DNA from 3 places in the Modestobacter versicolor genome. Region 3 is predicted to be linked to each of the others. Evidence: riboswitches for the same ligand, from Rfam matches in the RefSeq annotation. Region 3 holds a riboswitch; each other region holds the start of a gene.
The links. Region 3 has a riboswitch for S-adenosylmethionine ahead of FHX36_RS03670 (aminotransferase class V-fold PLP-dependent enzyme). Riboswitches for the same ligand answer to the same signal wherever they lie in the genome.

Region 1: linked by a shared signal. The riboswitch ahead of thrC (threonine synthase) and the one ahead of FHX36_RS03670 (aminotransferase class V-fold PLP-dependent enzyme) in region 3 are both predicted to bind S-adenosylmethionine.
Region 2: linked by a shared signal. The riboswitch ahead of FHX36_RS16845 (bifunctional o-acetylhomoserine/o-acetylserine sulfhydrylase) and the one ahead of FHX36_RS03670 (aminotransferase class V-fold PLP-dependent enzyme) in region 3 are both predicted to bind S-adenosylmethionine.

Annotation. Positions count from the first base shown of each region.
Region 1 is NZ_JACIBU010000001.1:2,509,738-2,519,856, forward strand. Features, by position in the region: gene FHX36_RS12290 (DUF72 domain-containing protein) at 1-526, opposite strand, end outside; gene FHX36_RS12295 (VOC family protein) at 551-898, shown strand; gene groL (chaperonin GroEL) at 1,096-2,727, opposite strand; gene FHX36_RS12305 (cold-shock protein) at 2,999-3,199, opposite strand; gene thrC (threonine synthase) at 3,390-4,691, opposite strand; SAM riboswitch class I at 4,704-4,832, opposite strand; gene FHX36_RS12315 (HAD family hydrolase) at 4,893-5,714, shown strand; gene FHX36_RS12320 (ABC transporter permease) at 5,725-6,582, opposite strand; gene FHX36_RS12325 (alpha/beta fold hydrolase) at 6,579-9,374, opposite strand; gene FHX36_RS23955 (LytR C-terminal domain-containing protein) at 9,470-10,119, opposite strand, start outside.
Region 2 is NZ_JACIBU010000001.1:3,447,204-3,457,322, forward strand. Features, by position in the region: gene metX (homoserine O-acetyltransferase MetX) at 1-700, opposite strand, end outside; gene FHX36_RS16845 (bifunctional o-acetylhomoserine/o-acetylserine sulfhydrylase) at 702-1,994, opposite strand; SAM riboswitch class IV at 2,037-2,152, opposite strand; gene FHX36_RS16850 (threonine aldolase family protein) at 2,355-3,437, opposite strand; gene FHX36_RS16855 (MarR family winged helix-turn-helix transcriptional regulator) at 3,442-3,915, opposite strand; gene FHX36_RS22470 (DUF3817 domain-containing protein) at 3,941-4,204, opposite strand; gene FHX36_RS22475 (hypothetical protein) at 4,207-4,668, opposite strand; gene FHX36_RS16865 (LysE family translocator) at 4,754-5,380, opposite strand; gene FHX36_RS16870 (zinc-binding dehydrogenase) at 5,406-6,437, shown strand; gene FHX36_RS16875 (hypothetical protein) at 6,445-7,011, opposite strand; gene FHX36_RS16880 (mechanosensitive ion channel family protein) at 7,008-7,910, opposite strand; gene FHX36_RS16885 (BCCT family transporter) at 8,122-9,939, shown strand; gene FHX36_RS16890 (methyl-accepting chemotaxis protein) at 10,114-10,119, shown strand, end outside.
Region 3 is NZ_JACIBU010000001.1:756,455-766,573, forward strand. Features, by position in the region: gene FHX36_RS03650 (acyl-CoA dehydrogenase family protein) at 1-104, shown strand, start outside; gene FHX36_RS03655 (putative quinol monooxygenase) at 117-446, opposite strand; gene FHX36_RS03660 (endo-1,4-beta-xylanase) at 661-3,111, shown strand; gene FHX36_RS03665 (NADPH-dependent FMN reductase) at 3,175-3,675, opposite strand; SAM riboswitch class IV at 3,741-3,854, shown strand; gene FHX36_RS03670 (aminotransferase class V-fold PLP-dependent enzyme) at 3,891-5,273, shown strand; gene FHX36_RS03675 (glycoside hydrolase family protein) at 5,282-6,190, opposite strand; gene FHX36_RS03680 (sulfotransferase) at 6,247-7,254, shown strand; gene FHX36_RS03685 (beta-class carbonic anhydrase) at 7,251-7,601, shown strand; gene FHX36_RS03690 (DUF1684 domain-containing protein) at 7,605-8,405, shown strand; gene FHX36_RS03695 (GNAT family N-acetyltransferase) at 8,444-8,947, opposite strand; gene FHX36_RS03700 (HNH endonuclease signature motif containing protein) at 9,001-10,119, opposite strand, start outside.

The DNA of each region.
Region 1 (10,119 bases), 1.8 Mb from region 3:
CGGTGCGCCACAGCGGGGCGACCGGCTGCTCGGCGCGGTCGGCCCAGCAGAGCGCGGCCTGGTAGCGCTCCAGCAGTGCCCGGACGTCGTCGGTCCACCAGCTCTCGTGCCGCGGCTCGACGGCGACCCGGGTGCCCGCGGGGAACTGGCCCAGGCAGGCGCTGAGCAGGTCGACGTCGGCCTTGAGGGTGGGCGGCAGCTGCAGCAGGACGACGTCGAGCCGGTCGCCCAACCCGGCCACCCGGTCCATCAGCCGGGCCACGGGCTCCTCGGGGTCGCGCAGCCGCTTGATGTGGGTGAGGAACCGGCTGCCCTTGACCGCCCACCGGTAGTCCGGCGGGGTGCGCTCCCGCCAGCGCTCGAAGGTGCTCTTCTCCGGCAGCCGGTAGAAGGCGTTGTTGCTCTCGACGGTCGCGAAGTGCGCAGCGTGGTGCTCCAGCCACAGCCGCTGCGGCATGGCCTCCGGGTAGAAGCGGCCCCGCCAGTCGCGGTACTGCCAGCCCGACGTCCCGATGATCACCGTCACCCCGGCCGCCTACCCTGCTCGGCCATGGGCGACTCCCCCGCACGGTTCCTGGACCTCTGCCTGGACGCCGTCGACCACCAGGCGCTGGCCGACTGGTGGTGCGCGGCGATGGGCTACCGGCGCGACCGCGACGGCGGTGAGTCCGAGCCGGTGCTGATCGTCGACCCCGCCGGGACGGGCCCGAGCATCTGGGTCAACCGCGTGCCCGAGCGCAAGACGGTGAAGAACCGCATGCACCACGACGTGGTCGGCGACACCGGCGCGCTGCTCGCGCTGGGCGCCACCCTCCTCCGCCGCCGGGACGACGAGGTGCACTGGGACGTGCTGGCCGACCCCGAGGGCAACGAGTTCTGCGTCTTCAGCCGGGAGTGACCCTCACCGCGGCGATCATGGCGTTGGGGGGGCGACACACCGCGTCACACCGGCGCGCCGTCACCGCAGCTCCATGATCACCGCAGCGGGAGCCCGAGGGCCCGTGGAACGCCAACAGGGGCGGCCCCGCGAGTGCGGGACCGCCCCTGCCGGGCAGTGCGGGTGGTGCAGTGCTCAGCTGGCGCCGAGCGGTGGACTCAGAAGTCCATGCCGCCCATGCCGCCGTCGCCGCCGCCGGCCATGGCCGGGGCGTTCTTCTCCGGCTTGTCGGCGATGACGGCCTCGGTGGTGAGGAAGAGCGCCGCGATGGAAGCGGCGTTCTGCAGCGCCGAGCGGGTGACCTTGGCCGGGTCGATGATGCCGGCCGCGATCAGGTCCACGTACTCGCCGGTGGCGGCGTTGAGGCCCCAGCCGGTCTCGGAGTTGCGGACCTTCTCCGCCACGACGCCACCCTCGAGGCCGGCGTTGATGGCGATCTGCTTCAGCGGGGCCTCGAGCGCGACGCGCACGATGTTGGCACCGGTCGCCTCGTCACCCTCGAGGTCGAGCTTCTCGAACGCGACCGTGGTGGCCTGCGCCAGGGCGACGCCACCACCGGCGACGATGCCCTCCTCGACGGCGGCCTTGGCGTTGCGCACCGCGTCCTCGATGCGGTGCTTGCGCTCCTTCAGCTCCACCTCGGTGGCGGCACCGGCCTTGATGACCGCAACACCGCCGGCCAGCTTGGCCAGGCGCTCCTGCAGCTTCTCGCGGTCGTAGTCGGAGTCCGACTTCTCGATCTCGGCGCGGATCTGGTTGACGCGACCCTGGATCTGGTCGGCGTCACCGGCGCCCTCGATGATGGTCGTCTCGTCCTTGGTGGTGACGAACTTGCGCGCGCGGCCCAGCAGCGACAGGTCGGCGTTGTCGAGCTTGAGGCCGACCTCCTCGCTGATGACCTGGCCACCGGTGAGGATGGCGATGTCGGCGAGCATGGCCTTGCGACGGTCACCGAAGCCGGGGGCCTTGACGGCGACCGACTTGAAGGTGCCGCGGATCTTGTTGACCACCAGGGTCGCGAGGGCCTCGCCCTCGACGTCCTCGGCGATGATCGCCAGCGGCTTGCCGGACTGCATGACCTTCTCCAGCAGCGGGAGCAGGTCCTTGACCGAGGAGATCTTCGAGTTGACGACCAGGATGTACGGGTCGTCGAGCACGGTCTCCATGCGGTCGGTGTCGGTGACGAAGTAGGCCGACAGGTGACCCTTGTCGAAGCGCATGCCCTCGGTGAGCTCGAGCTCGAGCCCGAAGGTGTTGCTCTCCTCGACGGTGATGACGCCTTCCTTGCCGACCTTGTCCATCGCCTCGGCGATGAGCTCGCCGATGGCCGGGTCCGCGGCGGAGATCGAGGCGGTGGCCGCGATCTGCTCCTTGGTCTCGACGTCCTTGGCGGTGGACAGCAGGTACTCGGAGACCGAGGCGACGGCCTTCTCGATGCCCTTCTTCAGGGCCATCGGGTTGGCGCCGGCGGCGACGTTGCGCAGCCCCTCGCGGACGAGGGCCTGGGCGAGCACGGTGGCGGTGGTGGTGCCGTCACCCGCGACGTCGTCGGTCTTCTTGGCGACCTCCTTGACGAGCTCGGCCCCGATCTTCTCCCACGGGTCCTCGAGCTCGATCTCCTTGGCGATGCTCACACCGTCGTTGGTGATGGTGGGGGCACCCCACTTCTTCTCGAGCACGACGTTCCGGCCACGGGGGCCGAGGGTCACCTTGACGGCGTCGGCGAGGGTGTTCATCCCTCGCTCGAGGCCGCGGCGCGCCTCTTCGTTGAACGCGATCATCTTGGCCATGTGGTGATGTCCTCCGAGCGTGGATCGCTGCACGGCCGGGTCCGGCGCCCGCGACGGACGGCACCAGCGCCGTGGACGCTCCTGCGGCCCACGTACCGGTACCTCACCGTTCCGACCTGATTGGCACTCGACAGGCGTGAGTGCCAGTAAGGAGTCTGGCACTCGGCCTGTGCGAGTGCAAGAACGGGGGGTCGCCGAGGCTTGTTCCCGGGCCCGGGAACGCAGCGAGGCCCGGCCCCCTGCAGGGGACCGGGCCTCGGGGCTGTGCAGTTCAGACGCTGCGGACGGCGTCGGCCTGCGGGCCCTTCTCGCCCTGGACGACCTCGAAGCTGACCCGCTGGCCCTCGTCGAGGCTCTTGTAGCCGTCCATCTGGATGGCCGAGTAGTGGACGAAGACGTCCTGACCGCCGTCGACGGCGATGAAGCCGAAGCCCTTCTCGGCGTTGAACCACTTCACGGTGCCCTGTGCCACGTGTGCTCCCACGTTTCGTGCGTGCGGACGGCCACTCCTGATCGAGGGGCCGGGGTCTTGCTCTTCCGCCCGTCGATCACGAACGTGGGAGTAGAACCGCGCGGAACGGTACAGGAACTGGTGTCCCAGGTCACTGGTCGGTGTCGCGACTCCCCCGGCGGTGTGGTACCGGGTGTCGCGCCGGGCGTGTCTAGGCGATGAGGCCGGCCTCGCGCAGCGACTTCAGCGACGGCTGCACGTGGTGCGACGGGCCGACGACCGGCAGCAGCGGGTCGAGGGTCTTGAGCCCCTCACCGGTGTTGAGGACGACGACCTCCTGGGTCGGGTCGAGCCGGCCGTCCTCGACCAGCTGGCGCAGCACCGCGGTGGTCACCCCGCCGGCGGTCTCGGCGAAGACGCCGGTGGTGCGGGCCAGGTCACGGATCCCGGCGACGATCTCGTCGTCACCGACCCGGCCGACCGACCCGCCGGTGCGCCGGATGGCGTCCAGCGCGTAGGGGCCGTCGGCGGGGTTGCCAATGTTCAGCGACTTGGCGATGCCGGTCGGCTTGACCGGCTTGACGACGTCCCAGCCGTTGTCGAAGGCGGTGGCGATCGGGTCGCAGCCGGCCGACTGGGCGCCGAAGACCTTCCAGCCGGTGTCCTCGACGATGCCGGCGGCGACCAGCTCGCGCCAGGCCTTGTCGACCTTGGTCAGCAGTGAGCCCGACGCCATCGGGATCACGACCTGGGCCGGGATGCGCCAGCCCAGCTGCTCGGCGATCTCGTAGCCCATCGTCTTCGAGCCCTCGGCGTAGTAGGGCCGGACGTTCTGGTTGACGAAGGCGGTGTCCTCGAACTCGTCGGTCTCGGCGAGCTCGCTGGTCAGCCGGTTGACGTCGTCGTAGCTGCCGTCGACGGCGATGAGCGCCTGGCCGTAGACGGCCGACTGCACGATCTTGCCCGGCTCCAGGTCGCTGGGCACGAAGACGAAGGACGGCAGGCCCATCCGGGCCGCGTGCGCGGCGACGGAGTTGGCCAGGTTGCCCGTCGAGGCGCAGGCGATCTTGGCGTAGCCGAAGCTCTTCGCCGCGGTCGCGGCGAGGCTGACCACCCGGTCCTTGAAGGAGTGGGTCGGGTTGGCCGAGTCGTCCTTGACCCAGAGGCCGCCGGTCAGGCCGAGCTCGGCGGCCAGCCGGTCGGCCCGCACGAGCGGGGTCATGCCCGGGTCGAGGGTGACCCGGTCGGCCGGGTCCTGCCCCACCGGGAGCAGGGCGGCGTACCGCCAGATGTTCTGCGGGCCGGCCTCGATCTGCTGGCGGGTGACCGCACGCATCAGCTCGGGGTCGTAGTCGACCTCGAGCGGGCCGAAGCACTCGGCGCAGGCGTGCTCGGCGATCAGGCCGAAGGTGGCGCCGCAGTTGCGGCACACCAGGCCCCGTGCCGGGTTCGGCGGGACGGGCCCACCAGCGGTGACGTCTGCCTGGGCGGAACCGGGAGCGGTCATGGTCATTCGACGACTACCTCCTCATCTTCCCCGCGCCGGGCCGTCGAGCCGCGCGGGACGGAATTGGCACCTCCCGCTGCGCGTGCGCGCAGGCGGCGGTTGCCGGGGCTTCATCGGGCCGTGTCCCTCTGCCCCTCTGGATGAGTGGAACGGCGAGGACTCTACCCGGGGCGCCGGCCCGCCGGGCCGACCGGCCAGGATGAGGCGGTGGCCACCCGCATCGTCTACACCGACCTCGACGGCACGATGGTCGGCCCGCGCGGCTCGTTCTGGCACACCGCCGAGCGCGGCCTGACCGCGACGCCGGCCGAGGCGCTGCTCGCCCTGCACCGCTCCGGCGCCGTCCTGGTGCTGGTCAGCGGCCGGACGCACGCGCAGCTGCTGGAGGCCGCGCGGATCTTCGCCGCCGACGGCGCGATCTCCGAGCTCGGGTCGCTGGTGAGCTGGGCCGGCGGCCGGGAGACCCACCTGCTCACCGGCGACCTGCCCGCGGAGTTCGCCGGGCGCACCCCGATGTCGGTGATGGCCGAGCTGGGCGTGGTCGAGGAGCTGGTCGCCGCCCACCCGGGCCGGCTGGAGTGGCACGAGCCCTGGCACACCGCCCACTCGGCCGACGCGCTGCTGCGCGGCCGGGTCGACGCCGCGGCGGTCGACAGCTGGCTGGCCGAGCGCGGCTGGGGCTGGCTGACCATGAACGACAACGGCGCGGTGCCGGCGACCCCGCGGATGACGCTGGCCGAGGACGCGCTGCCGCCGCACGTCTACCACCTGATGCCGCGCGGGATCTCCAAGGGCGCGGCGATCAGCTGGGACCTCGCCCGCCGGGGCCTGACCGCCGCGGACGCCGTGGCGGTGGGCGACAGCGTCAGCGACCTGGAGATGGCCCCCGCCGTCGGCCGGCTCTGGGTCACCGCCAACGGGGCCGCGGTCACCGGCATGGACGAGCGGATCTCCGCCGTCCCCAACGCCGCGGTGACCGAGGCGGCGATGGGCGAGGGCTGGGCCCAGGCGGTCCTCGCCAGCCTGTGAAGGTCCGCCGCTAGCTGGTGACGTCCTTGCGGGCGAACTGGCGGAAGGCGAGCGCGGTGAACAGCGCCGACCAGGCCAGGCCCTGCACGACCCCGCGGAACAGGTCGCCGGAGTCGAACTGGCTCTGCAGCAGGTCGGTCCAGGCGTAGTTGAACGCGGTGGGGAACCAGTCGCGGATGCCGCCCAGCTGCTCCACCTGCTCGAGCACCGCGAAGACCACCGTGGTGAACACCGCACCGCCGACCGCGGCGAGCGGCGCGTCGGTCACCGTGGACAGCCAGAACGCCAGGGTGCCGACGACGAGCAGGTGGACGGCGAGGTAACCGACCATCCCGGCCAGCCGGACCAGCGCCGTCCGCTGCTCCAGCGCGACCCCGAGCGGGGTCTGCACGTCGCCGAAGCCGTAGGCGATCCCGCCGGCCACCACCGCGACCAGGACCAGCAGCACCATCGCGCCGACCGACAGCACCAGCGCGGCGAGCCACTTCTGCCGGAGCAGCCGGGACCGCGGCACCGGGGTGGCCAGCGCGTAGCGCAGCGACCCCCACGAGGCCTCGCTGGCCACGGTGTCGCCGAAGAACAGCGCGAACACGACCACCAGGAAGAAGCCGGTGGTGGCGAAGAGGACGAACAGGGTCAGGTTCAGCCCGCTCGCCGTCGCGACGTCGACCAGGTTGACCCGGCTGTTCTCCTCCGCCTCCTCCGCGCCGCCCAGCTGCAGCGCCCCGATGAGGATCAGCGGCAGCGCCGCCATGAGGGCGAGGACGCCGATCGTCCGGCGCCGCTTGAACTGCCGGCGGAGCTCGACGCCCAGCCGCAGCGTCCGCTCCGGCCGGTACCCGGCCGCGGCTCCGGTCGACGTGCTCATGACTCCCCCACCAGCGACAGGAACGCGTCCTCGAGACGACGGCGCGGGCTCAGCTGGTCGACGCCGATGCCGGCGCGCACCAGGGCGGCCAGCGCCTGGGCCCGGCTGGTGCCGCCGAGGTCGACGACCAGCCCCTCCTCGGTGCGCTCGACCGGCCCGGTGCCCGGCATCCCGGCCAGCAGCTCGGCGGCGCGGTCGGCGTCGGCGTCGTCGGCGAGCCCGATGAGCACCGCTCCCCCGGTGCCGACGATCTCCTCGACGGTGCCCTGGGCGATCTTCTGCCCCTTGGCCATGACGACGACGTGGCTGCAGGTCTGCTCGATCTCGCTGAGCAGGTGGCTGGAGACGATCACCGTGCGGCCGGTCTCGGCGTAGGAGCGCAGCACGTCGCGCATGGCGTGGATCTGCGGCGGGTCCAGCCCGTTGGTCGGCTCGTCGAGCACCAGCAGGTCGGGCAGGCCGAGCATCGCCTGGGCGATCGCCACCCGCTGGCGCATGCCCTGGCTGTAGCTGCGCACCGGCTTGTCCAGCGCCGTCCCGAGCCCGGCGACCTCGATCGCCTCCTCCAGGTGCGCGTCGGCCAGCGGCCGGCCGGTGGCGGCCCAGTACAGCGTGAGGTTGTCCCGGCCGGTCAGGTGCGGCTGCAGGCCGGTGCCCTCGACGAACGAGCCCAGCCGGGAGAGCACCGGGGCACCCGGCCCGGCGGCGTGGCCGAAGACCTCGATCCGGCCCTCGGTGGGGCGGATCAGGCCCATCAGCATCCGCAGCGACGTGGTCTTGCCGGCGCCGTTGGGGCCGAGCAGGCCGAGCACCTGGCCGCGGCGCACCTCGAAGGAGAGGTCCCGGACGGCGACGAACCCGTCCTTGTAGGCCTTGGTGACGCCGGCGAACCGCAGCGGCACGTCCTCCCCGTCGGGTGAGGCGACCGACATCCGCGCGCTGCGGCGGCGGCCGACGAGCCGGGCAGCCAGCCAGCCGAGCAGCGCCAGGACGGCGAGGACGCCGAGCAGCACCCACCAGCGCGTCGAGCCGGCCGTCGCCTGCACCGACCCGGGGACCTCGGGCACGGAGAGCGCCGCGCCGTCGGCCAGCCCGATCGAGTCGACCGCCGCGGTCACCGGCAGGGCGAACGCCTGGTCGGTGGTGGACACCTGGAGCCGGAGGGTGTGGCCGACCTCGAAGCGGTGCACGACCGCCGGCAGCGTCACCGGCACCTCGGTCGGCGCGGCCGGGTCGGCGGACAGCCCGGTGAGCGCCAGCGGTGCCACCAGCCCGCTGGGCAGGGTGGTCGTGCCGTCGGGGGCGACGTCGTAGAGCTTGGCGAACAGCGTCGCCGACCCGCTCGGCGCAGCCACCTCGAGGGTGACCGTCGCCGCCCCGACGACGTCCAGCGCCTCGGTGAGCTCGGCGCTGTCGAAGACGGCGGACTGGCCGGGGATCTCCAGCGTGGTGCCGCCCAGCGCGGCCGTGACCGACCCGAGGCCGGGCAGCGTGGACAGCGCGGCGGGGCTGCCTCCGGCCGGGGTGACCACCGGCTGCACCCCGCCCTCGACCGGCACCTCGGTGCGCCGGACCCGGTCGCCGGACAGGCCGGGGTAGCCGCCGACCTCCACGGTCTGGGTGCCGCCCTGCACGCTGCCGATGCCGCCGCCCAGCCCGGTCGGCTCCGGGTAGCTGAAGCCGGTGCCCGGGTCGGGGCCGGTGCCGCGCAGGTGGTGGTCGAACCAGCCGGTGACCTCCTCGCGCAGCTCGCCGGTGACCCGCTCGGAGGCGGAGCTGTCGTGGCCGCCGGCGTACCAGACCACCTTGACGTCGGTGCCGTTGGCGGCGATGCCGCGGGCGTTCGCGTCGGCCTCGCCCAGCGTGAACAGCGAGTCCTGGGTGCCCTGCACCAGCAGGGTGGGCGCGGTGATCCGGTCCAGCACGCCGGCCGGGCTGCTGCGGTCGAGCACGGCGGCGACCTCGGGGGTGAGCGTCCCGCTCGCCGCGGCCGACTGGTAGGCCGCGCAGATGTCGGCGCGGAAGCGGCCGCAGGTCAGCGCCTGGGTGACCAGCGCGGGGTCCAGCCCGGACAGGTCGGGGGCGCTGGCGCCGGCGTCGCCGCCCCCGCCGGTGAGCGCACCGAGCAGCCCGTCGCCGGTGGGCACCGAGCCGACGCCGAAGAACAGCCCGGACCACAGCCGCTTGAAGACGCCGGCGTCGCCGGTGCGCGGGGTCGCCGCCGGGGTGTCCGCGTCGGCCTCGATGCCGGCCTGGTCGGGGAAGAGCGCGGTGGTGAGCGAGTTCCAGGTGATCTGCGGGGCGATCGCGTCGACCCGCTCGTCGTAGGCGGCGGCGAGCAGGGCCAGCGCCCCGCCGTAGGAGGCGCCGGCGATGCCGACCCGCGGGTCGCCCGGGGCGTCGAGCTCGACGTCGTCGCGCTCGGCCAGCACGTCCAGCAGCGTGCTGACGTCGGCCACCTCGAAGCGCGGGTCGTCCAGGCCGATCTGCCCCGTGCTGGCGCCGAAGCCCCGGGCCGACCAGGCGAGGACGACGTAGCCGCGGCCGGCCAGGTCACGGGCGTCGGCGGCGACGGAGTCCTTGCTGCCGCCGAAGCCGTGGGCCAGCAGGACCGCGGGCGCGGGGTCGTCGGCGGTCGCCGTCGCGGGCAGGTACAGCGTGGTGTCCAGCTCGACGGCGTCGGCACCCTCCCCCGAGGGGATGCGCGCGTCCTCGGTCGCGACGTCCTCGGCGGCGCGGGCGGGGCCGGCGCCGGCGACCACACCGGCCAGCGCCAGCAGGGCGGTGAGCAACGCGGCGACCGCGGGGCTCAGGAGGGGCCTGCCGGCAGCGGTGCGCACGGAGGCGGCAACGGACGGGGCCGTGCCGGAGTTCCGCCGGGGACGGCTCAGGGCCGCCAGTTCCCGGTGGCGACGACGACGAGGCCGGGGACGTCCTGGTCGACCTCGAAGTAGCGCGGCACCGGGCCGGAGACGTCGGGGAACTGCTCGACCAGCTGCGCGGCCGCCTGCTGCTGCACCGAGTCGCCCTCGGTGAAGTAGACGGTCGTGGTGGCCACGTCCTGGACCGGGGACTCGCCGGTGCGGGTGACCTCCCAGCCACCACCGGTGAACGCGTCACCGATGTCGCCGGCCAGCCCGTTGATGCTCGTGCTGTTCAGCACGGTGATCGGCGCCCGCACCGGGCCGACCGGGGCCGGCGTGAGCTCCGCGGTGGGGGCGACGCTCTCCTGCACCGGCAGCGCCTCGCCGCTCGGGGCGGGGGCGGTGCTGGTGACCGGGCTCTGCGCGGAGGTCTCCTCCGCCTCCGGCGAGGCGAACGACCAGAAGCCCAGCACGCCGACGGCGACCACCACGAAGGCGACGAGCCCCTGCACCGCGCGGCGCGGGAAGCGGCGCGGCCCGTCGGCCGGGTCGGGCCTCCGCTCGTCGTCGCGACCGGGTCCGCCGAGCGCAGGCCCGGCGGGACGGTCCGGCGGGCCGACCTTGCGGCCGGACTTCTTCCGGGCCGCCTCGGCGGCCTGGCGCTCGAGCCGGG
Region 2 (10,119 bases), 2.7 Mb from region 3:
GGCCGGACACCGGTCCGGGGCCGGGCGCGTAGTCGCCACCGGCCCACGCCGGGTCGCTGCGCACGGCCGCCTGCTGGGTGGTCTGGGTGCCGATCTGGTCGGCGCTGGCCACCGCCCCCGAGGCGAGGAAGAAGAGCCCGGCCACCCGCTCCGGCCGGGACACCGCCCACTCCAGCGCCCGCATCCCGCCCATCGAGCCGCCGAGCACCGCCCGCCAGCGGCCGATGCCCAGCGCGTCGGCGACGGCGGCCTCCACCGCGACCTGGTCGCCGACGGTCACCGCGGGGAACCGGGAGCCCCAGGGAGCACCGTCCGGGGCGGCCGACGACGGGCCGGTCGTGCCCTGGCAGCCGCCCAGCACGTTGGCGCAGACGACGAAGAGCTCGTCGGTGTCCAGCGGCGCACCCGGGCCGACCAGCGAGGGCCACCAGCCGGCGGTGGCGTGCCCGGGCCCGGCGGCGCCGACGACGTGGCTGTCGCCGGTCAGCGCGTGCTCGACGAGCACCGCGTTGCCGGCGTCCGGGGCGAGGGTCCCCCACGTCTCGTAGGCGACCCGGACGCCGGGCAGGGTGCCGCCGCGCTCGAGCTGCAGCGGGCCGAGGTCGAGGAACCGCCGGTCGCCCACCGGGTCGCCCTCGAGCCAGCCGCCGGTCCGGGACGCGGCGGCCGGAGCCGGTCGCGCGTCCCGGACCGACGTCACCTCAGGAGGCCTTCGCGGCCCGGAAGCCGGACTCGAGGTCGGCCAGGATGTCTTCGATGCCCTCCAGGCCCACGGCCAGCCGGACCAGGCCCGGGGTGACGCCGGTGGTGGCCTGCTCCTCGGGGGTCAGCTGCGAGTGCGTGGTGGACGCCGGGTGGATGACCAGGCTGCGCACGTCGCCGATGTTGGCCACGTGGCTGTGCAGCTCCAGCGCCTCGACGAAGCGCTGACCCGCCTCCTTGCCCCCGGTGATCTCGAAGGCGAGCACCGCCCCGGCGCCCCGGGGCGCGTACTTCTGCTGGGCGGCGTGCCACGGCGAGGACGGCAGGCCTGCGTAGTGCACCGACTCGACCTCGTCGCGGGCCTCCAGCCACTCGGCCACCCGTTGGGCGTTGGCGACGTGCCGCTCCATGCGCAGCGACAGCGTCTCGATGCCCTGCACGACCAGCCAGGCGTTGAACGGCGAGATGGCGGGGCCGAGGTCGCGCAGCAGCTGCACGCGGGCCTTGAGCGCGTAGGCCGGCGCGCCCAGGTCGGCGTAGACGACGCCGTGGTAGGTCGGGTCGGGCTCGGTGAAGCCGGGGAACTTCCCGCCGGTCCAGGAGAAGTTGCCGCCGTCGACGATGACACCCGCGATCGCGGTGCCGTGGCCGCCCAGGTACTTGGTGGCCGAGTGGACCACGATGTCGGCGCCGTGCTCGATGGGGCGGATCAGGAACGGCGTGGCGATCGTGTTGTCGACGATCAGCGGGACGCCGTTGCGGTGCGCGACCTCCGACACCGCCGAGATGTCCAGGACGTCGCCCTTCGGGTTGCCGATCGTCTCGGCGTAGAAGGCCTTGGTGTTCTCCTGCACCAGCGACTGCCAGTTCTCCGGGTCGTCGGGGTTCTCGACGAAGGAGACGGTGATGCCCATCTTGGGCAGCGAGTGGTGCAGCAGGTTGTACGTGCCGCCGTAGAGCGAGGCGGAGGCGACGACGTGGCTGCCGGCCTCGGCGATGTTCAGGATCGCCAGGGTCTCCGCCGCCTGGCCGCTGGCCACCGCGAGCGCCGCCACGCCGCCCTCGAGCGAGGCCACGCGCTGCTCCAGCGCGTCCTGCGTCGGGTTCATGATCCGCGTGTAGATGTTGCCCATCTCGGCCAGCGCGAACAGGTCGGCGGCGTGCTGGGTGTCGCGGAACTGGTAGCTGGTGGTGGCGTAGATCGGCAGCGCCCGGGCGCCGGTGGTCGGGTCGGGCGCGGCGCCGGCGTGGATCTGCCGGGTCTCGAAGCTCCAGCCGCTGGGTTCGGTCATCTGCCAGTACCTCCTGGGTCGCCGGAGCTCCACGGCGCGGAGGCTCCGTCCTTGCCGGGCGGCGGGCGCCGTCCAGCCAGCTCTTCCCCTGGAGCACCTCAGACGGAGTTGAGGTTGCCGGGCAGCCAGCCAGGTGCTTGTCGCTGCCTCTCGTGAGCCACCGCCGATCCTAGGACGCCGACCGGACGACTGCACAGGCCGGTGTCCCGGGGGTCCGCCGCGCTCCGCCGGTGAGCGGGCCGGCCCGGGACCCTGCTCTGCCGCGACTCGAGCTCTGCCCACCCTCGTAGGCAGACCTCGACTCTCCCGGGACCCTGCTCTTCCGCGACTCGAGCTCTGCCCACAGCTGTGGGCAGAGCTCTACCCGGCCGGGACCTGCTCCGCCGCGCCGGCCAGGGCGGCGATCGCTGCCCGGGCCTCGGGCACGGGCAGCGCCGTCGTCGCGTCGCCGACCGGCAGCTCCACCCGCTGCACGCCCGGGTCGGCGGTCGGGGTGGCCCGCTCCCACGTCCACAACCCGCCCTCGGCCAGGCGGCGGGCCGCCGCGGCGAACTCGTCGGCGGAGGTGCGGAGCAGCAGGTGCAGCATCGGCGTCTGCGGCGGGTCCGGGACGACGGTGACGCCGGGCAGGTCGCGCACCGCGGATGCGATCTCCCGCGCCCGGTCCAGGTAGCCGGGGAACAGCGGCAGCCGGCGGCGCAGGCAGCTCAGCGCCGACGCGGCGCCCGGCCAGAGCCCGAACAGCGTCCCGCCCAGCCGGCGCCGCCACTCGCGCACCTCGTCGACGACGTCCGCGGGCCCGGCCAGGCAGCAGCCGGCCAGCGCGCCGATGCCCTTGTAGAAGCTGACGTAGGTGGTGTCGAACAGCGCCGCGACCTCGGCCGGCGCGCGCCCGTACCCCGCCGCCGCCTCCCACAGCCGGGCGCCGTCCAGGTGCGCCGCGGCCCCGCGCTCCCGCGCCCAGGTCACCTGCGCGACCAGGTCCTCCCACGACGGCAGCTGACCGCCGAGGTCGCGCTGCGGCAGCTCGACCAGCAGCGCAGCGGGCTGCTCGGCGACGGCGTCCAGGTCGGTGCGCAGCAGCAGCCGGTCCCGGCTCCCGGTCGGGCGGCCGACCATGCCGTGCAGCCGCTCCAGCGGGTGGCCCTCGTGGACGTCGAGGTGGCTCTGCGGGTGGTAGACCACGGTTGTCCGCCCGCGGCGCTCGGCGTGCACGCGCAGCGCCGCCTGCTGGGCCATGATGCCGCTGGGCAGGTACGCGGCCGCCGGCTGCCCGAGCACGTCGGCGACCTCCCGCTCCAGCTCGGCGACCACCCCGCCGTCGCCGTACCGGTCCACGGCGGTGTCCGGCGGGATCGTCGCGAGCAGGTCGGCGGCCGACTGCGGGCCGTGCCCGGTCAGCGCGCGGTCGCAGGCCCGGCGGAGGGCGTCGAGGTCGTCCACCCGGTCAGTCTGCCGGGGGGCCGGGGGCGGGCGCCGGTCCACCGGCGGCGCGGAGCCCGGACAGCAGACCGAGGGCCAGCCCGGCCCGGGCCGGCGGGGGCAGCGCGGCGGTGAACTCGGCGTCCAGGGCCGCGACGACCTCCCGGCCGGTGGCCAGCAGCTCGTGCCCGCGGTCGGTGACCTCCAGCAGGGCCGCTCGGCCGCGGCCGCCCCCCGGCTCCCGGACGGCGCCCAGCTCGGTGAGCGTGCCGACCGTCGCGTGCATGCTCTGCACGGTGACCCGCGCCCGCCGGGCCAGGTCGGTGTAGGAGAGCCCGGGCGTGCCGGCGAGGTGGCCGAGGGCGCCGAGGTGCCGCAGCGAGAGCCCGTGCGCCCGCAGCGCGGTGTTCAACCGGGCCTCCCAGGCCCGCCCGGCCAGGATGGCCAGCATCACCGGGCTGTCCGCCGGTGGCCCCCCGGCGGGCGGCTGCTCGGTCATGGGCCAGGGACAGTAGCCCGGCGGGTCAGTCCGGCGGTGCGGGGCTGGTGGCGGCGGTCCGGCGGAGGGCCAGCAGGCCGCCGATCCCGGGCACGAACGTCAGCGTCCGTGCCTGCCGGGGCAGCGGCAGCAGGAACGCCGTCGCGATGGTGGCCAGGTAGGCGCACCCGTGCACCGGCCCCATCAGCGAGGCGACGGCCTCGACGTGCGCCGTCCCGAGGTTGACCAGCAGCACGACCAGGGAGACGGTCTCGGCCCAGGAGGCGAGCCGCAGCCAGCGCAGGTCCACGGTCAGACCCCCGTCGTCGAGCCGGGCCGGGCGATCATCAGCACGACGACCGTGGCCCACAGCAGGTTGAACACCCCGGCGCCCATCGCCAGGGCGCGGACGTCGACCCGCTGGTCGCCGGCCCCGGCGTCCAGGACGGCGCGCACCTGGGCCTGCCGGGGCAGCACGACCAGGGCGAGCAGCAGGCCGGCGATCGCGGTGAGCAGCATCGAGACCAGCAGCCAGGCATCGGTGAGCACGTCCAGGGCCAGCGCGGTGGCGATGCCGAACACCGGCACGACCAGGGCCAGCACCGCGTAGACGCGGGTGATCCGGTGCAGCAGGTGCACGGCGGGCAGGGCGCCCGGGGCGCCGGCGCCGGCAGCCTCCCGGGCGTAGCGGGGGAACAGGCTGACCGCCACCGTCACCGGCCCGATGAACACGATGGCGGCGATCACGTGGACGCTCAGGAGCAGCTCGTTCATGGGTCCTCCGGGTCGTTGGTCCGCCGACGGTATCAGTCAGGCTGAAACCGATGGCGCGGAGCATCGCAGCGGTCCGGCCGATGGCTCAGCCGCGCTCGGTCGCCAGCCGGGCGCCGAAGCCGAGCAGCGCCACGCCGGTGACGGCGTCCAGGCTGCGGCGCACCCGGCGGCGGGCCAGCACCCGCCGCGCCCGGTCCATCAGCAGCACCAGCGCGACCGACCAGGCCAGGCCGAGGACGGCGTGGCTGAGCGCGTACCCGGCGAGCAGCCCGACGCCCGCGCCGGGGGAGAGGAACTGCGGCAGCACCGCCAGGTAGAAGACCAGCACCTTCGGGTTGGTGACGTTGGACAGGAAGCCCTGCCGCCAGCCGGCCCAGGCCACCGCAGCGCCGGCCGGGGCGCCGTCGAACGCGGCGTACTCGCCGCGGACGGCGGACCGGATCGACTGGACGGCGAGCAGCACCAGGTAGCAGATGCCCGCCCAGCGGATCGCCTGGAACAGCGGCTCCACCCGGAGCACGAGAGCGCCCAGCCCGGCCGCGGCTGCCGTGCCCTGCACCGCGTTGGAGGTGGCCACGCCGACGGCGCACCACAGCCCGCGGGGCCGGCCGCCGGCCAGCGTGTTCCGGACGACGACGGCGAAGTCGGGCCCGGGCACCGCGACCAGCACCGCGGCGACGAGCAGGAAGGTCCACCAGCCGGTCGACTGCACGCCCCATCGTGGCAGCCTCTCGGTCGTGCGCGCGCTGGTGTTCGAGGAGTTCGGTGGTCCGCTGGCGGTCCGGTCGGTGCCCGAGCCGGACCCCGCGCCCGACGGCGTGGTCGTGCGGGTCGGCGCGAGCGGGATCTGCCGCAGCGACTGGCACGGCTGGTCCGGCCACGACCCGGACGTCGTCCTGCCGCACGTCCCCGGGCACGAGTTGGCCGGCACCGTGGCCGCGGTCGGCGACCGGGTGCGGAACTGGGCGGTCGGTGACCGGGTGACCGTGCCGTTCGTCTGCGCGTGCGGGCGCTGCGCCCCGTGCCGGGAGGGCGCCGGCCAGGTCTGCCTGGCCCAGACCCAGCCGGGCTTCACCCACTGGGGCTCGCTGGCCGAGCTCGTCGCGCTGGACGCCGCCGACGTCAACCTCGTCGCGCTGCCCGAGCAGCTGCCGTTCGGCACCGCGGCCAGCCTGGGCTGCCGGTTCGCCACCGCGTTCCGCGCGGTCACCGGCGTCGGGCGGGTGCGGCCGGGGGAGTGGGTCGCGGTGCACGGCTGCGGCGGGGTGGGGCTGTCCGCGGTCCAGGTCGCCGTCGCCGCCGGCGCTCGGGTGGTCGCCGTCGACGTGACCCCCGGCGCGCTCGCCCTGGCGGCTGCCTGCGGCGCCGAGCACCTGGTCGACGGCTCGGCGACCGACGTGCCGGCCGCCGTCCGGGAGCTGACCGGCGGCGGTGCGCACCTCTCCCTCGACGCCCTGGGCGCCGCGGTGACCTGCGTGGACTCGATCCGCAGCCTGCGCCCGCGGGGCCGGCACGTGCAGGTGGGGCTGCTCCCGCCCGCGGTCGGCCGGACCGAGGTGCCCATGGAGCTGGTCATTGCCCGCGAGCTGGCCGTGCTGGGCAGTCACGGCATGGCCGCCGCCGACTACCCGGCGATGCTCTCGCTGATCGCGGCCGGGCGGCTGCGCCCGGAGCTGCTGGTCACCCGCGAGCTGGGGCTGGACGACGCCGGTGCGGCGCTGGCCGCCGTCGGGCGGGAGCCGGGCATCGCCGTCGTCACCTCGTTCTGAGCCGGGATCAGCTGGTCGGCGCGCTCGACTCCGCCGACGGCTCCTCGTCCTCCTCCGACGGCTCGGCGCTGGTCGCCGGTGCCCGGCTGGTCGTGGTGGCGCGCGAGGAGGCCGGTGCGCTCGAGCTCGGTGCCCGGGTGGTGGTGGTCGGCGTCGTGGTCTCCTGCTCCTCCTGCTCCTCGGTCGTCTCCGGGGCCCGGCTGGTCGTGCTCGGGGCCGACGTCGCGGGGGCCCGGGTGGTGGTCGGGGCGGTGGTGCCCGGCGTGGGCGTGGGCGTCGGCGTCGGGGTGGCGGTGTCGCAGGACACGTAGGAGCAGGGCACCTCGACCGTCCGGCCGTCCGAGGTGGTGACGGTCGTCGTCTGCCCCTCGTCGCGAGGCAGCGCGGCGTTGAGCGCGAACAGCAGCACGAACAGGCAGCCGATCACCACCGTCGACGTGCGGGCCCGGCCGATCCGGGCCGGCACGTGCTGCCAGATCCCGGTGCGCCGGGTCGCCGGTGCGGTGCTGACCGCCGGCTGCTCGACGGTCTGCTGGGGGATGACGGTGGTGGGCTGCTCGTCCGGCTTGCTCATGCCATCCCCCCGCTGCGTGCCCGGTCCTCGGCCAGCGCCTCGTCCTGGACGTCGACCTCCTGCGCCGACGTGGCGCGCAGCGAGACCCCCTCGCGGGAGAGCGCCAGCGCCACCCGGGCGCGCAGGTCACGCCCCACCTCGAACTGCTTGCCCGGCAGCGTGCGGGCCACGATCCGCAGGTTCACCTCGTCCAGCGCCAGGCTCTCCACGCCCATCACGCTGGGCGCATCGAGCAGCAGCCGGTGCAGCCGCTCGTCGGCGAAGGCGCGCTGGCCGACCTCGCGGAGCACCTCCTGCACCCGGTTGACGTCGGCGGTGGCCGGGACGGGCACGTCGACCACGGCGCGGGCCCAGTCGCGGGACAGGTTGACGACCTTGACGATCTGCCCGTTCGGGACGATCACCACCTCGCCGTTCACCGACCTCAACCGGGTGATCCGGAGCGTGACGTCCTCCACGGTGCCCTCGGCGGGGTCACCGCCCCCGACGACCTGGATGGAGACGACGTCACCGAAGCCGTACTGCCGCTCGGTGATCAGGAAGAACCCGGCGAGCACGTCGCCGACGACCCGCTGGGCACCGAAGCCCAGGCCCACGCCGAGCACCGTCGCCGGGGCGACCAGACCGGTGACCGGGACGCCGAGGCGCTCGAGCACGAAGAAGATGGTGATCGACCAGATCATCACGATCGCCGCCCAGGTCAGCACCTGGGTGAGCGAGTGCCGGTGCTTGGCCGCCTCGGATCGCACGAGGGCGTCGGAGCCGGTCGCGGCGGCGTCGATCCGGTCGGTGATCCGACGGCCGACCCAGCTCACGAACCGGGCGAGCAGGACGGCGCCCAGGATGATCAGGAGCGCCTCGAGGCCGGGACCGCGGAGCCAGTTCAGGAAGTCGTCCATCGCCGTCCAGTGTCCCGCGCCGCCCTGTCCGGGCCGGGACCGGGGGGCCCGCAGCCGAGACCGTTCCGTGATCATCCCGGTTTGCGAGGCAGCGGTGCGGAGCGCACCGTGAGGGATCCGGACCGCCCTCCAGCCTCGGGGTCGGCGGTCCGCTGCCATGCACGCTGAACGGAAGGGGGGAGGCGCCGGGCGACCGGGGCCGCATCCTGCTGTGTCTAGTTCTCCTACTGCACCACCCGGCCGCGGACGCCGCGAGTCGATCACGAAGCGTCTCAACCCGATCCCCAGCCGTCACCCGGCGCTCGCCCAGCCCCCGGTCGGCGAGGCCGAGGGCACCGGCCGGCTGGACACCGTGGTGTTCGGCGTCGCGGCCGTCGTGGCCCTCGCCTTCGTCGCCTGGGGGTTCCTCGGCTCGGACAGCCTGAGCAGCGCCAGCGGTGGGGCGCTGACCTGGATCGAGACCAACCTGGGCTGGCTGTTCGTCGTGCTGGCCTCGGCCTTCGTGGTCTTCGTCCTGTGGCTGGCCGCCAGCCGCTACGGCCGCATCCCGCTGGGCCGCGACGACGAGGCGCCGGAGTTCCGCACCGTCTCCTGGGTCGCGATGATGTTCAGCGCCGGGATGGGCATCGGGCTGATGTTCTACGGCGTGGCCGAGCCGCTGGGCCACTACGTCTCCCCGCCGCCGGGCACGGTCGAGGGCGAGACCGCCGACGCCGCGCGGACCGCGATGGCCACCACGCTGTTCCACTGGTCGCTGCACCCGTGGGCGATCTACGCCGTCGTCGGGCTGGCGATCGCCTACGGCACCTTCCGCCGCGGCCGCCCCCAGTTGATCAGCGCCGCGTTCGCCCCGCTGATCGGCCGGCGTCGCGCCGAGGGGCCGGTCGGCAAGGTGATCGACGTCCTGGCGATCTTCGCCACGCTGTTCGGGTCGGCGGCCTCGCTGGGGCTGGGCGCGCTGCAGATCGGCAGCGGGATGGAGATCCTCGGCTGGGCCGGCGACGTCGGCAACGGCGTGCTGGTGGCGGTCATCGCCGTGCTCACCGCGGCGTTCGTCGCGTCCGCCGTGTCCGGGGTGGCCCGCGGCATCCAGTGGCTGTCCAACACCAACATGGTGCTGGCACTGGTGCTGGCGGTGTTCGTCTTCGTCGTCGGGCCGACGGTCTTCATCCTCAACCTGGTGCCCGAGGCGATCGGCGCCTACTTCTCCGACCTCGGCGAGATGGCCGGGCGCACCGAGGCCTCCGGCGGCGACGCGATGGCCGAGTGGCTGCGCGGCTGGACGGTCTTCTACTGGGCCTGGTGGATCAGCTGGACCCCGTTCGTCGGCCTGTTCATCGCCCGGATCAGCCGCGGCCGCACCATCCGGCAGTTCGTCACCGGCGTGCTGCTGGTGCCCAGCGTCGTCAGCCTGGTCTGGTTCGCCGTCTTCGGTGGGGCCGGCATCGCCGCCCAGCGGGACGGCGCGGACGTCGCCGGTCAGGCCACGTCCGAGGGGCAGCTGTTCGGCGTCCTCGAGCAGTACCCGCTGGCCACCGTGATGACGGTGCTGGTCATGGTGCTGGTGGCGATCTTCTTCGTCTCCGGCGCCGACGCCGCCTCGATCGTGATGGGCTCGCTGTCCGAGCGGGGCACGCTGTCGCCCAGCCGCGGGATCGTCGTGTTCTGGGGCGTGGTGATGGGCGCGGTGGCGGCGATCATGCTGCTGGTCGGCGGGGACGACGCCCTGACCGGGCTGCAGAACCTGACCATCATCGCGGCGCTGCCCTTCGCCCTGGTGATGGTCGGCCTGGCCGTCTCGCTGGCCAAGGACCTGCGGTCGGACCCGATGGTGCTGCGCCGGGCCTACGCCACCGAGGCGGTCGAGCAGGCCGTCGTCGACGGCATCACCCGGCACGGCGAGGACTTCCAGCTCGTCGTCGAGCCCGCCGCGGTCGACCCGGTCCCCAACGCGGTGGCGCCGCTGCCGGCCGAGGACCGGGTGCGCGACGAGGCACCGGCCGGGCGTCCGCGGGACCCGCGCGACTGAGCCAGCCGCCCCCCTCGCCCGACCGGCGAGGGGGGCGCTGCCCGGGCGGCGTGTGACGGGTGGGGCGTGGTGCGGGACACGTCCGGATCCGGCTTGAGAACGGGCGGGGTCGGGACGATGCAGGGGGTGCACACCTCCGTTGACCCGTGCAACCCCGAGCCCAGGAGCCCCCGCATGCCG
Region 3 (10,119 bases):
ACCGGGACGTCGCGATGGTGCGGGGCCACCTGTCCTCGCAGTACGCCTGGACGGCGATGAAGCTCGCCCAGGTGCACCTCGGGCTGCGGGTGGGCCCGTACTGAGCCGGCCGGGGCTCAGGAGCGGGGCTGCACCTCGCCCATCGGGCCCCAGCCGGCCAGGTCGGGGGAGTCGACGTACATGATCGACGGGGTGGCCGAGACCCAGTCCGGCATCTCCCCGATCGCCTTCTGGAAGTGGTCGGACGCGGTGTGCACGGCGCCGGCCCCGGCGTCCCGGAAGCCCTCGACGAGCACCCAGGTGTGCGGCTCCTCCACGCTGCGCGACCACTCGAAGAAGACGTTGCCGGGCTCGGCCCGGACGGCCTCGGTGAACTCGCGGACCAGCTCCGGCCACCGGTCGTCGAACTCGGGACGGACCGGCCACTTCACGACGATGAGGATCACCCGGCCAGCCTAGGTCGGGCCCGCGGGGCCGGCAGCAACGGAACTCCGTCGTCTCGTGGGCGTTGACCGGGGCTCCGGTCGTGGGGTTCACTCTCTCGGGGGAGTTCCGATAACTATCGGAAGTTCTCCAGGTCACGCAGCAACGCTGCTACGCGCACCGACCCGAGGGGACACGGGACACATGGGACGACGACGTCTGGGAGCCGGAGCAGCGATGCTCGGCATGGTGGCCACCGCGGGGGTGACGGTCGCGCCATCGGCCGCCGCCGCACCCGCCACCGTGCACACGGCGGACTTCGAGCAGGGCACCGGCGGCTGGTACGGCCGCGGTGGGGCGCAGGTCGCGCCGAGCACCACGACCGCGCGCAGCGGTGCGCAGAGCCTGGCCGTCACCGGCCGCACCCAGGCCTGGGAGGGCCCGGGCCTGGACGCGCGCACGCTGCTGCCGGCCGGCACGTACGACGTGGAGGCATGGGTGCGGCTGGCCGACACCGCGCCGGAGCTGGAGACCGACGTGGTCACGCTCAGCGCCGCGCGCACGCCCACCGGGGGCACGACGGCCTACGACACCGTCGCCTGGCAGGTCGCGGTCTCCGACAGCACCTGGACCAGGGTCGGCGGCACCTACCAGGTCGGCACCAGCAACAGCGCGCTCGAGCTGTACCTGGAGAGCCCGGACGCCACCCAGGCGTTCTTCGTCGACGACGTGACGATCACCGGGGAGGCCGCCGGCCCGGCGGAGCCCGGCACCCGGACCGACCTGGCCGCGGACTTCGAGAGCGGCCTGGCCGGCTGGGGTCCGCGCGGGGCCGCGCAGGTCGCGCTGACCACCGACGACGCGCACGCCGGCGCCACCAGCCTGCGGGCGACCAACCGGCTGGAGGCCTGGCAGGGCCCGACGGTCGACGTCACCCAGGGCCTGGCCGTCGGCGAGACCGTGCAGGTGTCGGTCTGGGCCAAGCTCGCGCCGGGCTCCGCGCCCGCCTCGCTCAAGGCCTCGATCCAGCGGGACCGCGGGACGAGCACGAACTACGACAACGTCGCCGGCGCCAGCGCGGTCGTCACCGCCGACGCCTGGACCGAGCTGCGGGGCACCTACACCCTCGGCGCGGCCATCGACCGGGCCCAGCTCTACGTCGAGGGCGACGCCGGTGTCAGCTTCCTCATCGACGACTTCTCCCTCGCCGGGTTCACCGAGACCCCGGTGCAGGACGTGCCCGGCCTCAAGGACGTGCTGGGCGAGGACGGCTTCGAGCACGTGGGCGTCGCGATCGACCAGCGGGAGACCGTCGGCCGCCCGGCGCAGCTCGTGCAGCGGCACTTCAACGCCTTCACCCCGGAGAACGACGGGAAGCCCGCCGAGGTGCAGCCGGTCGAGGGGCAGTTCACCTTCGGCGACCTCGACGCGCTGCTGGACTTCGCCGACGCCACCGGCACGCAGGTCTACGGCCACGTGCTGGTCTGGCACTCGCAGACGCCGGACTGGTTCTTCCTGGACGGTCAGCGGCCGCTGACCAGCAGCCCGGCCGACCAGGCCCTGCTGCGCGCCCGGATGGAGGCGCACATCAAGGCCATCGCCGACCACGTGAACGCCCGGTACCCCGACGGCGACAGCCCGATCTGGGCGTGGGACGTCGTCAACGAGGTCATCGCCGACGGTGACAACGCCAACCCGCACGACATGCGCGACAGCCGCTGGTTCCAGGTGCTCGGCGAGACCTTCGTGGACACCGCCTTCCGGCTGGCCGACCGCTACTTCCCGCAGCAGGCGCTGTTCATCAACGACTACAACACCGAGATGCCGACCAAGCGGGCCGACTACCTGGAGCTCGTCTCCAGCCTGATCGCCCGTGGCGTGCCGATCGACGGGGTGGGCCACCAGGCGCACGTCGACTTCGCCCGGCCCGTGCAGTGGCTCGACGACTCGCTGACCGCGGTGGAGAAGCTCTCCGCCCGGACCGGCCGGCCGCTGCTGCAGGCGATCACCGAGCTGGACGTCAGCGACTCCAAGGAGAACAACGGCGCCGACGTCAGCAACGGCACGGTGCCGCAGCACTCCCCGGCGATGGCCGACCAGGACCAGGCCGAGACCGAGCTCGGGTACTACTACCGGGACCTGTTCGACGTGCTGCGCAAGCACTCGGGGTCGATCGAGTCGGTGACCTTCTGGGGCATCAGCAACGGCCGCAGCTGGCTGCGCACCTGGCCGGCGGCCCGGCCGTGGGAGTCGCCGCTGCCCTTCGACGACGACCTGCAGGTCATGCCCGCCTACTGGGGCATCGTCGACCCGGCACAGCTCGCAGCGCGCCCGGCCGACGTCCTGCCGCCGCGCATCGCCGGGCACGACGCCGTGCCCGCCACCGCGAACCGCACCGGCACGGCGCGGGTGACCTACACCGCTCCCGAGGCCGGGGACACCCGGGACCGCTCGGTGAAGGTCGACTGCACTCCCAGGTCGGGCTCGCAGTTCACCGTGGGCACCACCCAGGTGACCTGCACCGCGCGGGACAAGGCCGGCAACGTGGCCACCCCGGCGACCTTCGACGTGGTGGTCACCGCTGCCCCGGCGCAGCCGCCGGCCGCGGAGCACCCGGTCGTCACCGCGGTCAAGCGGCTGATCAGCGGCATCCTGGACGCCGTCCTCCGGCTGGTGGGCCGGCGCTGACCGGCTGACCGACCCGGTGCCCCCGTCCGCCTCCCGGTGGGCGGGGGCACCGTGCCGTCCGGGTCAGCCGGCGCGGTGCCCGCGGGCGGCGGCGACCTGCGGACCGGCGGCGACCAGCCAGTCGTCCAGCGCGCCGGGGGAGTCCCAGGCCTTGTCCAGCAGGTAGAGCCCCCGGGTCGGGGTGGTCGCGCCGAGCTCGACCAGCACCGGCTTGAGCAGCAGGTCCGGCGCCAGGGCGTGCCCCGGGCCGGCGCCCAGCATGAGCGGGACCGCGACCACGCCGGCCAGGTCGCCGGTGCCCACCTGGTCCAGGAAGAGCTTGAGCAGGCCGGTGTAGGTGGCCTTGTAGGTGGGGCTGGCGACGACGGCGACCTCCGCCTCGCGCAGCGCGGTGACCGCCTCGGCGACCGCCGGGTCGCCCCACCCGAGCAGGCCCGCGCCCAGGTCGATGACGTCGACGACGAGGTCCGGCGGGGCGCCGGTCAGCCGCTCGACCACGAGCTCGGCGGCGGAGCGGGTGCGGGAGCGGGGCTTGGGGTTGCCGACCACGGCGATCGTGCTCACGACGCAAATCTCACCATGTCGATCGTATTTGACGGGATGCGGGTCGGTCTGCCACTCTCGGCTCAGGTCACGAGTGCCAGCGCGAAGCCCCGGCTCGCTGGCCGGCAACCCTCCTCCGCGAGCGGGTGCCCCGGGTGACGACCTGGCGGTCGCAGTTCCGCGACCGCAAAGCGCGGACCCGTGCCCCGGGTCCCCGGCCCGTCAGGAGCACCACCGTGTCCAGCGCCGTCCTCTGCGCCCCCGCCGCCGTCCAGCCCGCCGCCGTCGCGCCGATCGTGCCGGGGGCCACCCCGCTGCTCCCCGTGGTCGGCGCCGACACCCGGGTGCCGCTCGTGCCCGGCGGCACCGCCCGCTACGTCGACCTGGACACCGCCGCCAGCAGCCGGGCGCTGGAGCAGGTCGCCGCCCGGGTCACCGAGGCGTTGCCGCTGTACTCCAGCGTGCACCGGGGTGCGGGGTACCTGTCCCAGGTCTCCACCGCGCTCTACGAGGACGCCCGGGCCACCGTGGCCGGCTTCGTCGGCGCGCGCGGCGACGACGTCTGCGTGCTGGTGCGGCACACCACCGACGCGCTCAACCTGCTCGCCGGCTGCGTGCCCGACGGCGGCGCCGTGCTGGTGCTCGACTGCGAGCACCACGCCGACCTGCTGCCCTGGCAGCAGCGCGGCCCGGTCACCGTGCTGCCGACCGGGGCCACCGTGGTCGAGACGCTGCGCGCGCTGGGCACCGAGCTGGCTGCCGCGCCGTACGCGCTGATCGCCGTCACCGGCGCCTCCAACGTCACCGGCGAGTCGCTGCCGCTGGACGAGGTGGTGCAGCTGGCCCACGCGGCCGGCGCCCGGGTGCTGGTCGACGGCGCGCAGCTGGTGCCGCACCGGCGGTTCTCCCTCGCCGGCTCCGGCGCCGACTACGTGGCGTTCTCCGGGCACAAGACCTACGCGCCGTTCGGCTCCGGGGCCCTGGTCGGCCGGCGCGACTGGCTGGACGCCGCCCCCGCGTACCTCGCCGGCGGCGGGGCGGTGCAGGAGGTGACCGTCGAGCGGACCAGCTGGGTGGCCGCGCCGCACCGGCACGAGGGCGGCTCGCCCAACGTGCTGGGCGCGGTGGCGCTGGCCGCGGCGTGCGACGCGCTGGCCGCGCTGCCCGCCGGGGCGCTGGCCGAGCACGAGCGGGCGCTGCGCGAGCGGCTGGTGGCCGGGCTGGCCGCGCTGCCGGGCGTGCGGGTGCTGCGCATCTGGGCCGACTCCGCCGAGCCGACCGGCGTCGTCTCCTTCACCGTGGCCGGCGCCGACCCCGGCCTGGTCGCCGCGTACCTCTCCGCCGAGCACGGCATCGGGGTGCGCGACGGCCGGTTCTGCGCCCACCCGCTGCTGGCCCGCCTCGGCGTGCCGGCGGGGGCGCTGCGGGCCAGCGTCGGCGTGGGCAGCAGCCTGGACGACGTCGAGGCGCTGCTCGGCGCGCTGGACGCCTTCCTGTCCGCCGGGCCGCAGGTGCCCTACGCGCAGGTCGCCGGCCGCTGGCAGCCCGCCGACGACCCGCGGGCCACCGATCTCTCCTCGGCCGCGCGGGGCGCCGGCTGCGGGCCGTCGGTGCGGTGACCGGCCGCTCAGCGCGGCAGCAGCACCGTGCGCAGCTCGTGGGCGCCGTCGGCGCGGGTCGCCTCGTAGAACCAGCGGGCACCGCCGCCGGGCAGCGCCACGACGTCGGCGTACCGCAGGCCGGCCGGCGGGTGCGGGCTCTGCAGCAGCGGTCCGCCGGCGGCGGCGGTGAACGCGCCGTCGCCGTCCTGCACGGCCAGGCCGGTGCGCTCCTCCCAGTTCTCCGCCGCGGTGGCCCGGCCGTCGTAGAGCGCCCAGCTGCGGTCGCCGTCCAGCACCACGGTCGCGACGCGGACCCCGCGGGCGTCCCAGCTGCCCGGGGTGCCGGCCAGCGCGGTGCCCTGCCAGGTCCACTCGACGCCGTCGGGGCTGGTGGCGTGCTCGGTGGTCATCCGGTCGGTGGCGTCGGGGTCGTCGAGCGGGTGCACCGAGGCCCACAGGTGCCACCGGGTGCCGTCGTGCCGCAGCACCGGGTCCTTGACCGCGGCCGCGTCGCTGCCGGGCAGCACGGTGCGCGGGGTCGCGGTCGCCAGCCCGGCGACCGTGCCGGCCTCGAGCAGGTCGACCCGCCAGTGCTTGGTGCCCGGCGTCGCGCAGCTGACGTAGAGCCGCCAGCGGCCCTCCGGCGTGTGCACCAGCGCCGGGCGCTCCAGCGACTCCGCGCCGAACGCGTCCTTGCCGATCGCCACGACCGGCTCGAAGCGGACCCCGTCGTCGGAGCGGGCGACCACGTTGGCGAAACCGCGGCCCTCGCCGACCGGCCGGCGCAGCCGGTAGGCCAGCCACCACGTGCCGTCGACCAGCTGCGCCGAGGGACCACCGGCCCAGGAGCCCGGGCGCGGGTCCTCGGGGGCGAGGACGACGTCCGCCTGCGACCAGAAGGGGCCGGGCTCGGGGGGCTGGGGTCTGCTGGGCACGGCGCCAGTCTGCACACCCCGCCGCCGTCGCCCGCACCCCTCCCGGAGGCCCGCCCGTGACCACCGACCGCCTGCCCCAGTTCGTGATCGCCGGCGCGCCCAAGGCCGGCACCACGGCGCTGCACGCCGCGCTGGCCACCCACCCCGGGCTGTTCCTGTCGCCGGTGAAGGAGCCGAAGTACTACCTCACCGACGGCCGGCCACCCCCGCGCAGCGGCCAGCGCGGGCCCGGCGACGCGCACAGCGCGCGGGAGTGGGTGTGGCGGCGGGAGGAGTACCTGCGGCTGTTCGCCGGGGCCCCGGCCGGCACGGTGCGCGGCGAGAGCACGCCGTTCTACCTCTACGACCGCGCGGCGCAGCAGCGGCTGGTCGCCGACGTCCCCGACGTGAAGGTGGTCGTGGTGGTGCGCGACCCGGTCGACCGGGCGCACTCCAACTGGGCGCACCTGCGGGCCGACGGTCTGGAGCCGGAGGCCGACTTCCTGGCCGCCGTCCGGGACGAGGAACGGCGGGTCGCCGCCGGCTGGGCGCCGTTCTGGCACTACCGGGGCCTGGGCACCTACGGGATCCAGCTGCGCGACCTGCACCGGCTGGTGCCCCGCGAGCGGGTGTTCCTGCTGCGCTACCGGCAGCTGGTCGACACCCCGGCGGAGACCCTCGACCGGGTCAGCCGGTTCCTCGGCGTCGAGCCGGGGCTGGCGCACACCGTGGCGCCGGAGAACGTCAAGCCGCACGTCCCCGACTCCCCGCGGTACCGGCTGCTGGCCCGGGTGACCCGGGCCGGTGCCGCGCTCGGCGCGTACGCACCGCCGCAGGTGTGGCGGCAGGCCAGCCGGCCGCTGCTCGCCGCCCTGCACGCCGGCCGCGCCCCGCGCCCGCCGCTGCCGGTGGAGGTGCGCCGGGAGGTGCTGGCCCCGCTGCTGCCCGACATCGAGCTGCTCGAGGAGCTCACCGGCGAGGGCTTCGCCGACTGGAAGGGCGACACCGGGCGCGGGGACTTCCGCTCCGCAGCGCCGCCCGCTCCTGAGACCCCGCACCACCTACCGAGGAGAGGTCGCCCGTGACCACCACCGACGAGCTGCTCGAGGGGAACGCCCGCGACGCCGAGTCGTTCTCCGGCCTGATCCGCTCCCTGGCGATCAGCCAGCGGCTGCTCGGCACGCGGGAGGTGGTGCTCGTGCACCACACCGACTGCGGCATGCTGACCTTCAGCGACGAGGACTTCCGGTCCGGCATCGAGGCCGAGGTCGGCAGCCGGCCCGAGTGGCACTCGGAGGCGTTCGCCGACCTGGCGGACGACGTCCGGGCGTCGCGGCAGCGCATCCTGGACAGCCCGTACATCCCGGTGAAGGACAGCGTGCGCGGATTCGTGTTCGACGTCGCCACCGGCCTGCTCACCGAGGTGGACTGACCCATGAGCCTGACCGACACCGACACGTTCGCCGCCGACTGGGCGGACTGGCACGCGCAGCACGAGGCGGCCCGCGCCGACCGGCACGGCTTCCTGGCGATCACCGGCCTGCACTGGCTGACCGGCGAGCCGCAGCGGCTCGACGGCGCGCCCGGGGAGTGGTGGACCGGCGCGGACGGGCCCGTCGTCCGGCTGGCCGACGGCGAGGAGCTGGTCGTCGACGGGCAGCCGGTGCACGGCGAGCACGCCTTCGGCGTCATCCCCGAGCGCGGTGGGGTGACCGTCGGGTACGGGGACGCCGTCATCGAGGTGGCCCGGCGGGGCGGCTCGGACGTCGTCCGGCCGCGGCACCCGTCGAACCCGGTGCTGGTCGGCTACCCGGGGACGCCGGCGTACCCGGCGGACCCGCGGTGGGCGCTGACCGGGCGGTACGTGCCGTTCGACGAGCCGCGGCCGACGACGGTCGGCGCCGTGGTCGAGGGGCTGCAGCACGTCTACGACGCCCCCGGCCGGATCGAGTTCACCCTCGACGGGCAGCAGCTGGCGCTCACCGCGTTCAACGGCTCGACGCCGGGCAGCCTGTTCGTGCTGTTCACCGACGAGACGTCCGGGGTGACCACGTACGCGGCGAACCGCTCGGTGCAGGTCGCGCCGCCGGCGGCCGACGGCACGGTGACCTTGGACCTGAACCGGGCCACCAACCTGCCGTGCGCCTACACCGCGTTCGCCACCTGCCCGCTGCCGCCGGCGGAGAACCACCTGCCGGTCGCGGTCGAGGCCGGGGAGAAGAAGCCGGTCGGCTGAGCGGTCAGGTCCTGACGGGCGGTGCGCCGCACCGCCGGTCAGGTCCTCCTCAGGTCGGCACGGTGGACCAGCGCCTCGCGCCCGTGGTACTCGGCACGCTTCCAGAAGCTCAGCCCGGCCTTCTCGGCCACGCGGACTGACGCGGTGTTGCCCGGGTCGATGATGGCGATGACGTGGTCCACGCCTCCTCGCAGCCGGACGAACTCCGTGACGGCCCGGGCAGCCTCGGTGGCCAGGCCCTTCCCCTGGTGCCGCGGCAGGACGTGGTAGCCGAGCTCGAGCGACTCACCGTCGATCGGCTGCCACGTCAGACCGCAGTCCCCGACGAAGTCGCCGTCCTCGGTCTCGATGACCCAGAGCCCGAAGCCGTCCCTGGCGTAGTTGCGCACGTTCCAGTCGATCCAGTTCCGGCACTCGCTCCGGGACATCGGGTGGTCGTAGTGCTCCATCACGACGGGGTCGCCGAGCAGCGACTCCATGAGGTCCAGGTCGCCGTCGGACATCCTGCGGAAGCGGAGGCGGGGGCTGTCGGGTACGTCCACGGCGGGAGGCTAGGGGAGCTGACCGCGCCGCTGCGCACGAACGTTTCGCAGGCCTAGAAGGGTGGCGGGTCGCCGGGCGGTCCGGTCGGCGGTCGAGGGGTGCGACCGGGCGGTGGCGCGTCATCGGCCGGGTGCCCGTCGGGCCAGGTGGTGAGCACCTGACCGGTGGGGGTGGTGAACCGGAGGCCGCCGGCCGGCAGGGCGTGCAGCTGCCAGCCGGGCGCCTGGTGGACGAGCCGGTGGTGGTGGCGGCACAGGCAGCAGAGGTTCTCCGCGGCGGTGTCGCCCGCGGGCCAGCGGGTGACGTGGTGCTGGTCGCAGCGCCGACCGGGGCGCCGGCAGCCGGGGAACCGGCACCGGCGGTCACGGAGCTGGACGAAGCGGCGCAGCGGGTCGGTGGGCCGGTAGGCGTCGGTCGGTGGCGGCGGCCCGAGGGCTCGGCCGGCGCGGAGACCGCCGCCGTCGGTGAGGGCGAGGAGCTGGCCGGTCAGCTCGTCGACGAGGCCGATCTGCGGCCGTGCGGCGAGCGCGGTGTCGCAGAGGCTGCGGGTGTCCAACAGGTGAGCGAGGTCCGTGCAGTCGGTGGCGGCGCTGTCAGCGGTGGCGGCGCTGCCGTCGGCCGGGTCGTCGGCCGGGTCGTCGGCGGGGAGCAGGCCGAGGGCACGAACGGTCTCGGCCGGGACCACGTCGCCGCCGACCTCGCCGGGTTCGTCACCGCCCAGCAGGGTGCGCACGGTGGCGAGCACGGTGAGCTGCGCCTGCACCGGGGCCAGCCCGTGCTCACCGGGCCGGAGCACGAGGTCGACGAGGCAGTCGGCCATCCGCTGCTGCCGGGTGCGCGGGTCGTCGGGCGCCGAAGCGGCGTCGGCGTACTGGCGCAGTGCGTCCTCCATGGCGCGCAGGACGGGCAGCGGCAGGTCGGTGACCGCCAGCGTGCCGAGGCCGTCGCCGGTGGGGTGCACGGCGACCGCCCGTGCGCGGAGGGCCGCCTGCACCCGCCGGGTGATGGCCTGGCCGTCGAGTCGTTGCACGACCCGGTGCGCGGCGGCGCGCAGCTGCGTCGGGGTCTTGTGCCCGAGCCGGGCCAGCAGTCGGCCCTCCGCCTCGGCGCGCAGGTCGTCGTCGAGCGGGGCGAGGACCTGGCACATCGCGGTGGCGTGCTCCCAGGTGAG